Regions from separate parts of the Actinopolymorpha sp. B9G3 genome, predicted to be linked through region 1. Evidence: riboswitches for the same ligand, from Rfam matches in the RefSeq annotation. Region 1 holds a riboswitch; each other region holds the start of a gene.

Region 1 (4,287 bases):
CGCACGCGCCCTCCTCGACGAACACGAACGCAGTCTGCAGGAGCAGCTGCTCCGCGGTGATCCACCACTCGGCCCGGGGGCGCCGCCGGCCGAGCGGCTCGCCGCCTTCTATGCCGCGATGGTCGAGCTGCTCGAGAGCCACATCCATCTCGCGCTCGGTGCAGAGGTCGGGGAGGCGCGGTTCGCGACAGGTGCCTACGGCTTCTGGCGGGTTCATGTGCGGACCCTGCTCAAGGACGCGCAGGTACCCGATCCCGCCCCGCTCGTCGACAGTCTGCTTGCCCCGCTCGCTCCCGACGTCTACTCCTACCAACGTCATGAACGCCGGATTTCGGCGAGGCGGATCCGTACTGGTCTCGAACGTCTTGCCCACCAGATGCTCGGCGCGGACCGAGCCTAAGGGCGCGCCCAAGCCATCCTTGGGCGCGCCCCAGCCGCAGGCCTGACGCTGGTCAGTGCGCGGCAGCAGCCTCGCGCCGCCGTCCTTTCGCGCCGCGCCCGGCCGATCTCGCCATGACGGCCATGGCGAGTGTGAGCGCCCCGAACACCAGCAGCCAGATCCCCAGAATCGCCGTGAGAACGCCCAGCGAGGTTCCGCCGATCGCAAGGGTGATGATGCCCACGACGACGGCCAGGCACCCTGCGAGCATCGGAAGGCCCATGGACCGAGGCCCACGGTCCGGACCGAAGAGCGTCGCCAGCACGGCGAGTGCTCCAGCGGCGAACCAGAACACCCCGAACAACGTGGCCAGGGTGGCGACCGAAGCCCCGCCATCGCGCAACGCGAGAACGCCGACGATGAGCGCGAAGGTCCCGAGGAATCCCATCACGACCGGTCCGGCACGGTCCGATTCCCCGGCTGCCGCCCGTGCGAAGCAGAAGACGCCGTACACCAGGACCTGGATCGCGAAGAGGACAGCCGCGGCGGTGAGGGAGATGCCCGGCCATGCCAGCGCGATGATGCCCACGATCAGACTGACGCACCCGAGTGCGAAGAGCGGCATCCACGAGCGCATCTTCGCGAGAGCGCCGGCCTTCCCTTCTCCGCGCTCGCCCGCCGGCCGTTCGGTCCTCCGCTCGGTGCGCTCGGCCGGCCGTTCGGTCGTCCGGCCATACGAACGCTCCGACGTCTCCTCCGAAGGCTTTGCCTGGGCTGGTACTCCCGGAGCCTGGGCAGTTTCGGTCTCCCGTGTCCCAGGTGCTTGATCCCTTCTGGGATCATGCGGATCCGTTGTCATTGCTCTCGCCCCTTCGCCCCCTTTGTGCGGAGTCGAAATCGGCGGTGAGGGGTCTGGCTGAGTTTCCTGTCCGGTGGTCAGCGAGATCTCCCGCCAGCACCATCCACAAAGGGGATCTCTCGGGTCGCCACGCCCTTGTGGAAGTCGAGCGTCTGCGACGCAATTGTCCTTGCTGCGTTGGACTTCTGGTGTTGTCGGTGACGACGAACGGGCGGGCGCCGACGTCAACGGAGAATCTCACGTGAAGTCTTCGCCGGAAACCTGCGCCTCCGTCATTCCAAGCGCCACGTTACGCAGCAGTTCGGCAAGTTTCGAGTGCCGTCTGGCAGAAATTCGTGGTCTGATGACCCGAGCGACACCGACATAAGGCCTCATGCGGAATTCCTCCCCCGTGAGGCGAATTGCCACGGGGGAGGAACTCCTCGACTCAGGGGCGCAGGCCCTTGCTCTCGAGCCAGGCGTACGGGTCGATCGCGGTGTTCAGACCGCCCCCGTTGGGCCGGACCTCGAGGTGCAGGTGCGGACCAGTCGCGTTGCCGGTGGCGCCGACGTAACCGATCACGGTCCCGGCGCCGACCTCGCCCGAGGTCCGTGCCAGGCGGGACATGTGCGCGTACAGGGTGACGGTGCCGTCGGCGTGCCGGACCTTGATCCGGTTGCCGTAGGCGCCGTCCCATCCCGCGCTGACGATCCGACCTGCTCCGACGGCGCGGATCGGCGAACCACTGCTGGCGCCGAAGTCGAGCCCGTGGTGCGATGACGACCAGTTGCTCCCGCTCTGCCCGAACCGCGCGGTCAGGCGGTACGACGTGAGTGGCAGGACCCAACCCTTGGCTGCCGGCTTTGCGGCCTGCTGGTCCGACGACCGGTCAGAGGACCGCGACGACCGTTGGGCGCCCGCGTCACGCGCCGAGCTCTTCTTGCTGGGAGCGCGATCGTTCGCCGGGCTGGCCTTGCCCACGAGACGCAGCCGGGCGTCGGGGAGGATCAGGTCCGGGTTCGATCCGATCACACCACGGTTGATCTTCCACAGCGCACTCCAGCCGCCCGGCACCCGGTTCGCCCGGGCGATGCCGGAGAGGGTGTCGCCCGGCCGGACCACATAAGTGCCCGCTGCCGGCTTGCGCGCCGGTGCCGACTTCGGCGCCGACCGAGCGGCGCGGGCGGACCTGGCGGCGCGCGCGCTCGCGCTGTCCCGGGCTCGCTGCTGTTTGGTGGTCTTGGTGCTGGAGGGACTCCCCGCGCTCCCTGCCTTGTCGCCCTCGTCGAGGCCGAGCTTGCGGGAGCAGGCGGGCCAGGCGTTCCAGCCCTGGACGTCGAGAACCTTCTCGGCGATGGCAATCTGTTCGGCCCTGGTCGCGAGGTCTGCGCGGGACGCATATTTCGTGCCGCCGAACTCACGCCAGGTGGGACCGGCGAACTGCAGGCCGCCGTAATAGCCGTTGCCGGTGTTGATGCTCCAGTCGCCGCTACTCTCGCACTGCGCGAGGCGATTCCAGGTGTCGGCCGTGGCGGCGTGCGCAGGTGCCGCGAAACCGACCATGGGTACCGCCGCGGCGACGCCGGTGAGTGCGGCTGTCCTGGTGACTTTCTTCGCCACTTTTCGGCGCCGGGTGGTGCCGCGGTGTTTTGCCTTATAGGGCATGCAGGATCCGTTCCCTCTCGTCGCCCGCGGAGTTAGCTGTCGGGTTCGGGCGAGAGGAATGCCCGGCCTGCCTGTGACGGCGGCTTAACCCCAGAACCCCACCAGCGATGGGGTTCCACTCACGTTGGGTCCTCCGTCTCCGCCCAAACCGAGATGGGGACACGACACCACTGGGCGGAGCTCGGCGAAGCGGGTCGTCACGCGCCCGGATAGGCACGATCGATGGTGAGATAGTCCTAACAGAGGATCTTTGTTCCTATCCAGTGACCTCGTCACCATCAGCTACGATCGCGCGTCGTAGTACGCCAGAATTCCGGCCCGCGCGTGTCCGGCATCCCGTGGCGATGATGGCGACGCACGTTAGGCGCATTGCCGCGTACGTTCTGCGAGAAAGACCTTCTTGACCTCAGGCCCGTTGGGGATTGAACGAATCCCTCATAGCAAGAAATAGCCCGATTTGTGGCTCCCTACCGACGGCTGACTTCGCGGATTCCGCCGCCTACTATGATCGATAGCGGTGGAACCTGCCATGTGATGCAGATCACATTTGGGCCCGAGGTGGGAGTGGGGCGCGCTCGCCAACTTGCCGCTCGTCCTGGCGACCGCAGCCCACCGGGGTCTCTTCAAGGTGGCACCCGCATCGCCAATCGTTGTCATTTCGTGTTCTTCGGAAGATTTTCCCTCTTACCGGACATGTCACCCGTTTGAAGACCCCTCTGGAAGTCCTTCCGGTCGCGGCGCTCGAAGGATTTGCGGTTTCGGCCAAATCTCTGGTCAACGAGAGGGCAATGGGATTGCTCGCCTGACGTCCAGGCCGCTGGACGCCAGTCGGCGAGGAAGATAATTTCCTCTCGTCCAGTTGGTCGTGCAACCGGTTCACATCCAGGGGGATCTGCCGGCGGGAACGGTGCGGGACCAGCGTGCGTCGCCAGCGGGGCCCGCTTACGGGGGGCGGGCCCCTGCACGGGAGAGCAAAAGGGGGGTTGGCCGTGGCCACGTTCGACGTGTCGGCCGAGTACATGCCGGACGCCAGCGCCTGGGTGATCCGTGTCGACGGTGTGGGAGCGGCGGCCGCGAAGTCATGGGACGAGGTGACCTCCGTCGCCGCCCGCCTGATCGCTGAAGCATCCGGGGGGGATGCTTCAGCGGTCGACATGCGGGTCGACTGGTTGCTCCCGGATGAGGTGGCCGACGCCCTGGACGCCGCGGACACGCACGCCCGCGAGGAGCAGGAAGCGCATCACGCGCGCATGCTGTCGCTGCGTCGGGCCGCCAGGCTCCTGCGTGGCGTCGGTATGCCGGGACGCGACGCCGCTCGCATCCTGGGGATCTCCAAGTCCCGGGTGTTCCAGCTCACGGCCGAAGACGCCGAAGTGGCTGAAGTGGCCGAAGTGGCCGAAGCCG
Region 2 (4,287 bases), on a different contig from region 1:
CACCCTGGTCACTCGCGGTACGGCCTCGTCAGCGGTGCGTGCGTAGCGCTCGAGGCGGGTCCTGGACTCGACGCCGATGAGCAGGCTGTGCTCGCCACGGACGACCGTCACCTTGTCGGTCAACCACAGCGGCGTGGGACCCGACGACGACTCGCCCTCGCGGTCACCCGCGACGTAGGTCCGCCCCTGCCGTTCGACGAACACCATGCGAAGCGTCGACGTCCACGGCTCGCGGTCGGCACCGGTGAGGGTGAACGTCGTGTCGACCTCCGAGACCCACGCCCTCGTCCCGAGCGCCCGCCGGCGTTCGGGGGTGAGTGCACCGGGATCCTCCGCGGGACTGCCGAACCGGAAGTTCTTCGCACCCATGCGGACGAGATTGTCGAAGGTACGTGCCGCGACCTTCGCGTAGTCGGGCGAGCGGGGGTCGATCGTGGCGAGATAGGCGGACCTGTCCCTGCTGCGCAAGGCGGCGGACTGCCGGCGGAGCAGGTCCCTGGCGACGTCGTACCTCGCGGCCGCGAGGTTGCCGGCCCGACTGGAAACGGTGGGTACACCGGAGTCGGTGGCCTCCGCGCGGGGTGTCGCCTCGATCGAACGAACGGTCGCTGCCGACGGGATCGCGACGCCGGTGAGGAGAAACCTGCCCGTGACAAAAACAGCCAGCACGAGCAGACCGCCGCAAACCAAAGCGACGAAGTACTGGACGAAGGCCCGTCCAGGGGTCGAGGCCACCCTGCGTGCGTGCCGCGAAGGATCATCAGCCACCCTCGCATCGTACGGAATTGGGCCCCACCCCTTCCGTGGGAATGGGCAGGCACAAGGCCGTGTCGACGGAGTTCGACGTGGTGCGGACCGTCACTAACCTGGCCGGACCGCGCCGGCGTACGGCATTTCGTCCATGTCGCTGTACTTCACGCCATCACTGGGGTTCGACGCGTGCAGAATCATGCCGTCGCCGGCATAGATCGCCACATGGTGCATGTCGCTGTAGTAGATGACGAGATCGCCCGGCTGCAACTCCGAACGGGAAATCTTGGCCGAGACGGCGTATTGCTCCCGGGACGAGTGGGGGAGGGAGACACCGGCCTGTTCCCACGCGACCATCGTCAGCCCGGAGCAGTCCCAGGTGTCGGGGCCGTCGCCACCGAAGACGTAGGTTTCCCCGACCTGCTGACGGGCGTAGGCGAGGGCGGTGGCGCCGCGGGTGCCACCGGGTGGCGGAGGGGGAATCCGGTCGCCACCTCGGGAGGACCGGTCGGCGAGTCGTTCGCGCTCCTCCGCGGCCGCGAGGCGTTCGCGCTCCTCGGCGGTGAGCCGGTCGAGGAGGGACTGTGCCTTGGCTGCCTTGCTGGAGGCGATCTTGCGGCGGGAGTTGGCTGCTTCCTTGGCTTCGCGGAAGCGGGTGAGCTCGGCCTGCCGGGCCGCCTGCCGCTCGGCGAGTCGCTTCTGCTCGGATTGGAGCTGGCGGAGCCGATCGCCCTGCTGGCCGGCGAAGGCCTTCGCGGTGCTCATCTGGGCGAGGAACTCGTCGGGGTCGTCAGCCACGAGAAGTTGCACGGTGGTGTCGAGACCACCCGTGCGGTATTCGGCGGCGGCGAACTGGCCGATGTCGCCGCGAAGTCCGTTGAGTCGCTTCTGCTGGCGGGAGACATCGGCGTTGAGCGCGCGGACCCGACGGTCGATGACCTTCATCTGGTCGCCGAGCGCGTTGGCCTCCTCGGTGACCTTCTCCGCTTCTTCGTACAGCTGTGCGACCTGCTCACGGACCTCGCTGATGCTGGGCGCAGGCTCGGCGTAGCTGGAGCCGGGAACCGTCGCGATGACGGCCGCGGTGGCGGTGCCGAGAGCGAGCAGCGCACGCCCTGAGGGACGCTTGCGGCGATTCGACACGAGAAGCGATGCCCCTTCCTTCCTCAGACGCCTACCGGGTGAGCTGACGGGTTCGGGCCGGGAAGTCGCCCTACGAAGGTCTCAGCTGCTTGGTGTGCGGCCGAGCACTCCGATTCACCCCGGGTACATGGTGGGTCCCCGGTTCCCTGTCAGATACATGCCCAACAGGGACTAAGCGAAGCATCTGCGCCGACCGGGCTGGTCAGCTCAAAGCGGACAGACACTTGGCGCGCGACTTTAGTGATCGGTCCGTGATCTTTCAAATCGCGGCGGCGTGTCGCTGTCAGGATGAGAAAAGACGCGCGGAAGCACGCTGCGTAAGGGCAATCACATTGAGTAACAAGATCAGCATAATGTTGTCACTCACTCACCGTCAGGCGCGACGACGGTCCCGATCACCGGTGACGGCCATGGTGGCGCTCCGCGGCAGTGGTGGCACCAAGCCGGAATCGGCCAGCACCCGCAACGCCGTCCGGTCAGCTTCGTCGAGGTCGACGTCTGCCAGGCCCACGTCGAGACCGGCCAGGCCGGCAACCGACAGCGCACCGTCAGGCAGGCCGGTACCCGTGCGAGGTCGCTCGGTCTCGGTCGGCGGGCCGCCGAGGAGCACGGTGACCACACAGTCGTGGCAGCCTCGACCTCGCATCGTGCAACGGTCACAGTCGATGTCCATCGGTCCTCCGTCATGCCTGGTGAGCGGCCACGCTGACATGGCACGCACGCGATGACACCGACGCTAGACACGCCCGCCGACAGTCCTGCCGGCTCACCGCCGGCTCACCGCTGGAGCAGACGAACCAACGCGTCGGCGCGCACCGGTCGGGCTCCGCTCCGCCGCACGCCGTCCGCGATCTCGCGGTCACTCGACACCACGACGACGGGACGTCCTTCCGGCTCGGCGGCGGCGAGCTGACGGATGACGTCATCGGCAGTGACCCCGGCCGGGCTGAACCTCACCCGCACACCGCGCGGCACCGCCAGCTGAGGTGGGGTGTCGAGCGTCGCCCCGTCGAAGACGCACGTGACCTCGGCACCCGTCTGGGCGACGATGCCGCCGAGCGCCGTGAGAAGCCTCGTCCGCTGGGTCTGGAGCGGCAGCGCCGGCCAGGCCGTCTTGGTCACGTTGTAGCCGTCGACGATGACGTGCACCTGAGGCAGTGCCAGCAGCGACTCGAGTGGTACGACGTCCTCCGGTCCCGCGAGCTGCCCGCCAGCCGCCGGTGTCGCGGCCGCCACCGCGTCGGCGGGTCGGGAACGCAGTGGTGGGAGGGCGAGCTCACGGCGAAGCCCCTGCGCCGCGTCGACCAGGGTGTCGAGGAGCAGCCGGAGCCGAGCATCGGCCAGGTCGCGATCCTCTCTGCTGGTACGCCGCGCCGACTCGACTGCCGACTCCGCCTCCGCCAGCCGGGACCGGAGCCGCCGGGCCTCCGCATCCATCCGCGCCACGTCCGCGGTCGCCCGTTCACGCGCCTCCGCGGCGAGTTCGGCGCTGCGCGTCGCCTCCGCCTCGGCCTCCTTCACCCGGTCACGGGTGTGCCGGAGCGTACGACGCAGAGTCGTGTTCTCCTCCTTCAGCGCCGCCAGCTCGGCCCGCAGGCGCTCCCGGTCCTGGCGGGCACTCGCCTGTGTCGCGGCGAGCTGGTCGCGCAGTCGGGCGGCAAGACCGGCCTCCCGCTCCCCGGCCTGGGTCGCGCTCTCCTGTTCGAGATGGTCGATGACCTCCTCGACGATCGCCGCCCAGCCGGCCGGGCGCAGCAGGTAGGCCGCGGCGGCCGCCTCCAGCGGATCGACGGCGCCGGGCCGGCGTCCCTCGCGCAACGCAGACGCCAGGTCCGGGACAGCCTCGGTGATGCGGGCGGCGACACGTTCGCGGAACGCCGGATCGGCATCGACTGCGGCCGCGATCGGTGTCGCCGCCAGGCGGACCCGGCGTTCGGGCTTGAAGCGGGCGAACGGTCGTAGCGAGGCAGGTACGGCAGCGGCGGGGAGCACACCGAGCGCGTCGGAGGCGAGAAGGACGACGCGCTGGCGCACCTGTTCCGGCAAGGGCCGGGACAGGTCACCTTCGCCCGACCCTGCCGGCTCGGCTGGTCCCGTACTCACGGCTGCGAGCGTAATTGGCGTTCCACAGAGCACCGACCAGCGCACTGCGGTTTCGGCCTCCTCCACCAGGGCGAGATCGGCCAGGCAGAATGCCCGGGGTGGGATCAGGGGAGCAGAACCCCGTGCGCCTACCGCACGGCTACACGAACTTCACCCGTGTCGAGGGCATGGTCGTGGTGAAGACGTACGCAGGTCCTGACGCCGACCTGCGCCGAGACCGGGAACGCACGGCGCTGACAAGGCTCGCGGGTCTGCTGCCCGTACCACCCCTGATCGACGGCGACGCGACTT
Region 3 (4,287 bases), on a different contig from region 1:
CTGGTGACGGCGCGACAGCTCGCCACGGGCCGCGATACGACGCTCCCTCGCGAGATCGGCGTCCCGGCGCAGCCGTTCGACCCGTCCGATCAGCTCCGAGGCGGAATGCCGGCGGGACTCGAGCTCGCCGACCCGTGCCGCCTGCTCGGTCAGCCGAGACGCGAGGACCTCCCGGTCGCGGCCGAGACGCTCGGCCCGTTCCACGTCCTGCTCGACCTCGCCGAGCTTTGCTTCCGCGTCCGCCACCGCCACCCGAGCCCTGTCGCGGTCGTCGAGCACGTGGGCGTATTCGCCGGTCGGGCGGCCGGTCGGGGTGAAGTAGCGCAGGAACTCTGCCTCGACGGCACCGACCAGAGGGACCGCGGCGCCGTGGTCGACCTCGCCTCCGGCCACGTCGTCCAACGCGGTGAGCACGGCCGTGACCCAACCGGCGACCGGAACGGCGAGGCTGTCCTCCTGCCCGACGGACAGTGCGGCCCAGAGCGTCCGGTCGACGTGCTCGCCGAACAACCGGGCCGCCTCGTCGTGGGCCTCCCGACCGGTCAACGCCCGGTCGTCCGGCTCGACCCTGAGCTCGGTCGCGCGTTGCCGGAACCATTGTTTGCGATAGTGCAGGCGGACATCGCCGAAGCTGACCTCGGCGGCGACCTCAGTGCCGACGTCCCGCCCCACCGGCTGCACGGCGCGTACCTTCGCCGCCTTCGAATCGTCCGGCAGCTCGAACAGCAACGCGAGCGCTTCCAGCAGGCTCGACTTCCCGGTCTCGTTGTCGCCCACGATGACCGTGACCCCGGAGGTGTCGAAGGCGAGCTCGCGTTCGGTGACGCCCCGGAAGTGCCGCAACGAGATCCGGTGCAGTCTCACCCGGCGCCTCCTGTCGTGCGTCCTGCCCGTGCGGGCCGATGCGTCCGCCCAGAGCCGTGGCTCATGCGACACCACCCGCGAGCCGGTGGAGCAACGCGAGCGCGTCGGCCGCCTGGGTGTCCCCGCCACCTGTCGCGATCCGAAGCTCCTCCAGGGCCGCCCGCGCGGGGCCCGTCACCGGTAGCTCGTCCAGGTCGCCGTCGTCGGGGAGAACCGTCACCGCCCAGTGCCGGTTCCAGCGCTGGATGGCAGCGTAGACCTCCTCCTGCGCCTCGAGCAGCATCTCCAACCTGGTGAGACCGCCGACCGTCAGGCTGCCCTGGACACCAAGGCGTACGACGGTGCGAGACTTGTCCGGCTGTGCTCCCAGCCACGCGGCGAGCTCGTCGAGACCGTCGTCGACGTCGACGTCCACCACGTGGGACCGAAGCCGCCAGGTGCCGACTGACACGGGCGTGACGGTGCACGCGTCGCCAGGACCGACCTCGACCACGAGGACCTCGCCTGGCCGTTCCTCTTCCGGCCGGGTCGGCTCCGGGGTGCCGGAGTACCAGATCCGCCCCGTCTCCCCGACCGACGTGAGCGAGTGCCGGTCCCCGAGCGCGACGTAGTGCAGCCGACCCTCCTCGATCGCCTGCTGCAGCGGTTCCAACCGGATCAGGGCCGGGTCACCCGAGCTGGCCGCGAGCGACTCGACCTGGCCGTGACCGACGAGAATCCGCACGGCGCCGGCGTCCGGAACCTCCGCCCACCCCTCCACCGCGCCCAGCGGATCGCTCACCGACCGGCGCGTACGCCAGGGAACACCGACCACCTCGACACCGGCGACCGGCCGGCGGGGTGTGGAGTCGGTGAGGATCTCGACCTGGCTGGGAAGGTGCGCCGCCAGCATCGGGCTGGACCAGACCGTGCCGGGCTCGAGGGAGTCATGGTTGCCCGGCACCATCAGCACCGGACACGCGATGGCGCGAAGGGCGTCACAGGCGCGCGAGACCACCTGCCGGTCGACCTGGTTGGCGTCGAAGACGTCGCCGGCCACCACCACGAATGCGGCCTTGTGCTCGCGCGCCACGGCACCGATCCGCTCGATGGCGTCGATGCGGGCCTGGCTGTAGCGCGCGCCGGCCTCGGGACCGAGAAACCGCCGCATCATGCCGAGCTGCCAGTCGCTGGTGTGCACGAAGGTGACAGGCGTGCCCTGCGGGCCGGGACGAGTCATCGCAGAGGTGATCGCCATGATGTACCGCACGCTAGCGGGGACCGCCGACGATGCGCGCGCCGCCACGCCCGCAACCGGCGGCACGAGCGGCTCCGAACTCCCGAGCGCCAGCCCAAGGGGTCAGCGCGGGTACGAAGCGGCTGGCCGACCTGGAAGGCTTCTCCGCATGCCGGACCAGCAGCCCACTCCGCCGGACGTGCCTCCCGCCTCCGGACGTGCGTACGCCGTCGTCGACATCGACGGTGTCCTGGCCGATGTCCGACATCGGCTACGGCATGTGGAACGACGGCCGAAGGACTGGGACGCGTTCTTCGCTGCCGCGGCCGGCGACCCGCCGTTCGCCGAGGGTCTTGCCGTCGCCCGGAGGCTCGCCTCCGAGCACGAGGTGGTCTACCTGTCCGGCCGTCCCGAACGGCTCCGGCATACGACCGAACGGTGGCTGGCCAGGCACGACGCACCGTCGGGGCCCCTCCACCTGCGCCGTGACGGGGACCGCCGCCCGGCCCGACAGGTCAAGCTCGGAGTGGTCCGCCGGCTCGCCGCGGCCGCTCCCGTGGCTGTCGTCGTCGACGACGACCCGGAGGTGTGCGCCGCGGTGAAGGCCGCAGGATTCTCCGTCTTCCAGGCGAGCTGGGCATTTGTCGACGGAACGGATGACAACGGTGCGAAACGGACTTTGCGTGAGGCCCAGGAGGGCGACGGACGAACCTGACGCACAGCCCGGATCGCCCGATTTTCCATGGGTTTCGGTGGTAATGACCGCGCCAATAGTCCGCGATCGGTGATTGTTAACGAATTGGCCACACCGTTAGAGTCTGTCCGGTCGCGCCGCGCCAGGCGCGATTACGACCCGCTTCGCCGAGCTCCGCCCAGCGGTGTCGTAAGGCCGATTTCCATCGAGAGGGCGGAGTCGGAGGAACCAACGACGGACCCGCGCAGGCTACGAGGGTCCTTGGGGTGAAGCCGCTTTCGTGCGGCCGGGCATTCCTCTCGCCCGAACCCGACAGCTCACTCCGCAGGCGACGAGAGGGAGCACTCCAGCATGCCCAAGAACGCACGACATCGCGGCGCGAGCCGACCCAGCAGGACCGCAAAGAAGGTGACGAAGACCGCCGCGCTCACCGGTGTGGCGGCCGCCGTGCCCGTCGTCGGATTCACCGGCCTGGCTCAGGCCGCGACGACCGACACCTGGGATCGTCTCGCTCAGTGCGAGAGCAGCGGTGACTGGCAGATCAACACCGGCAACGGCTACTACGGCGGCCTGCAGTTCGCCCAGACGACCTGGGAGGAGTTCGGCGGTACGACCTACGCCGAACGTGCGGACCTCGCCACCAAGGCGGAGCAGATCGAGATCGCGGAGAAGGTGCTGGACGTTCAGGGGTGGAACGCCTGGCCCGCCTGCTCGGCCGAACTCGGTCTCGATGAGAGCGACAAGGCCGGCGACTCGACCACCTCGACGGACACCAGCGAGGACACCGCCAGCCAGGACACCACCAGCGACGACTCCGCTGACCAGGATGCCGCTCGCGACGAGGCGGCTGACCGGACAACCCGCAGCGGGGAGCGCACCGCGGTCTCGGAGGGCACGACCGCGACCAAGCCTTCCGAGCGGGAGACCTACACGATCCGTACCGGCGACACGCTCTGGGACATCGCGATCTCCCACGACGTCGACGGCGGATGGCCGTCGCTGTGGTCGCTCAACCGGGACTCCCTCTCGAGCGGCGACCCGGACCTCATCTTCCCCGAGGAGAAGGTTCGGCTGCGTTGATCCGGCGCCGCTAGCGGCCCCACAGACCGAGCGCCCCGCCTGTCCCCCCGCAGGTGGGGCGCTCGCCTTTCCTGGCCAAGGTTCCCGGCCCCGGGACGGGCACAGGTCGGTCGAGGTCCACCCCGGCCGGCCAGCAGCCAGCTCCCCCTCGACAACTGACCCTTCGCCGACGACAGACGCACGCCCTTGACAACTGGTTCCTGAACCGGTTTAGATCTGAACCGGTTTTGTGAACGACAGATGTCCGGATCCTCACCTCGGGATGTGTGATGGCCAAGCGGCGCCCCACGATCGCGGACGTGGCGCGCCGTGCCGGCGTCTCCAAGGGGGCCGTGTCGTTCGCTCTCAACGACCGGCCCGGCGTCGCCGAAGCCACCCGCGTACGTATTCTCGAAGCAGCTGACGCGCTGGGGTGGCGACCGAGCCAGCGGGC

What was found. A riboswitch is a leader RNA that binds a small molecule or an ion and turns the genes downstream of it on or off. The one in region 1 is predicted to bind cyclic di-AMP.
Region 2: linked by a shared signal. The riboswitch ahead of ABNF93_RS11200 (C40 family peptidase) and the one ahead of ABNF93_RS31370 (transglycosylase family protein) in region 1 are both predicted to bind cyclic di-AMP.
Region 3: linked by a shared signal. The riboswitch ahead of ABNF93_RS12365 (transglycosylase family protein) and the one ahead of ABNF93_RS31370 (transglycosylase family protein) in region 1 are both predicted to bind cyclic di-AMP.

What each region holds. Positions count from the first base shown of each region.
Region 1 covers NZ_JBEEAB010000030.1:34,694-38,980, reverse strand. Annotated here, with positions in the region: gene ABNF93_RS31380 (TetR/AcrR family transcriptional regulator) at 1-400, shown strand, start outside; gene ABNF93_RS31375 (HdeD family acid-resistance protein) at 453-1,004, opposite strand; gene ABNF93_RS31370 (transglycosylase family protein) at 1,666-2,883, opposite strand; cyclic di-AMP (ydaO/yuaA leader) riboswitch at 2,891-3,053, opposite strand; gene ABNF93_RS31365 (hypothetical protein) at 3,873-4,287, shown strand, end outside.
Region 2 covers NZ_JBEEAB010000005.1:122,040-126,326, reverse strand. Annotated here, with positions in the region: gene ABNF93_RS11205 (gluzincin family metallopeptidase) at 1-768, opposite strand, end outside; gene ABNF93_RS11200 (C40 family peptidase) at 862-1,893, opposite strand; cyclic di-AMP (ydaO/yuaA leader) riboswitch at 1,907-2,081, opposite strand; gene ABNF93_RS11195 (hypothetical protein) at 2,267-2,539, opposite strand; gene ABNF93_RS11190 (NYN domain-containing protein) at 2,671-3,996, opposite strand; gene ABNF93_RS11185 (phosphotransferase family protein) at 4,095-4,287, shown strand, end outside.
Region 3 covers NZ_JBEEAB010000005.1:390,446-394,732, reverse strand. Annotated here, with positions in the region: gene ABNF93_RS12380 (ATP-binding protein) at 1-864, opposite strand, end outside; gene ABNF93_RS12375 (metallophosphoesterase family protein) at 926-2,101, opposite strand; gene ABNF93_RS12370 (phosphatase domain-containing protein) at 2,250-2,795, shown strand; cyclic di-AMP (ydaO/yuaA leader) riboswitch at 2,958-3,121, shown strand; gene ABNF93_RS12365 (transglycosylase family protein) at 3,126-3,854, shown strand; gene ABNF93_RS12360 (LacI family DNA-binding transcriptional regulator) at 4,124-4,287, shown strand, end outside.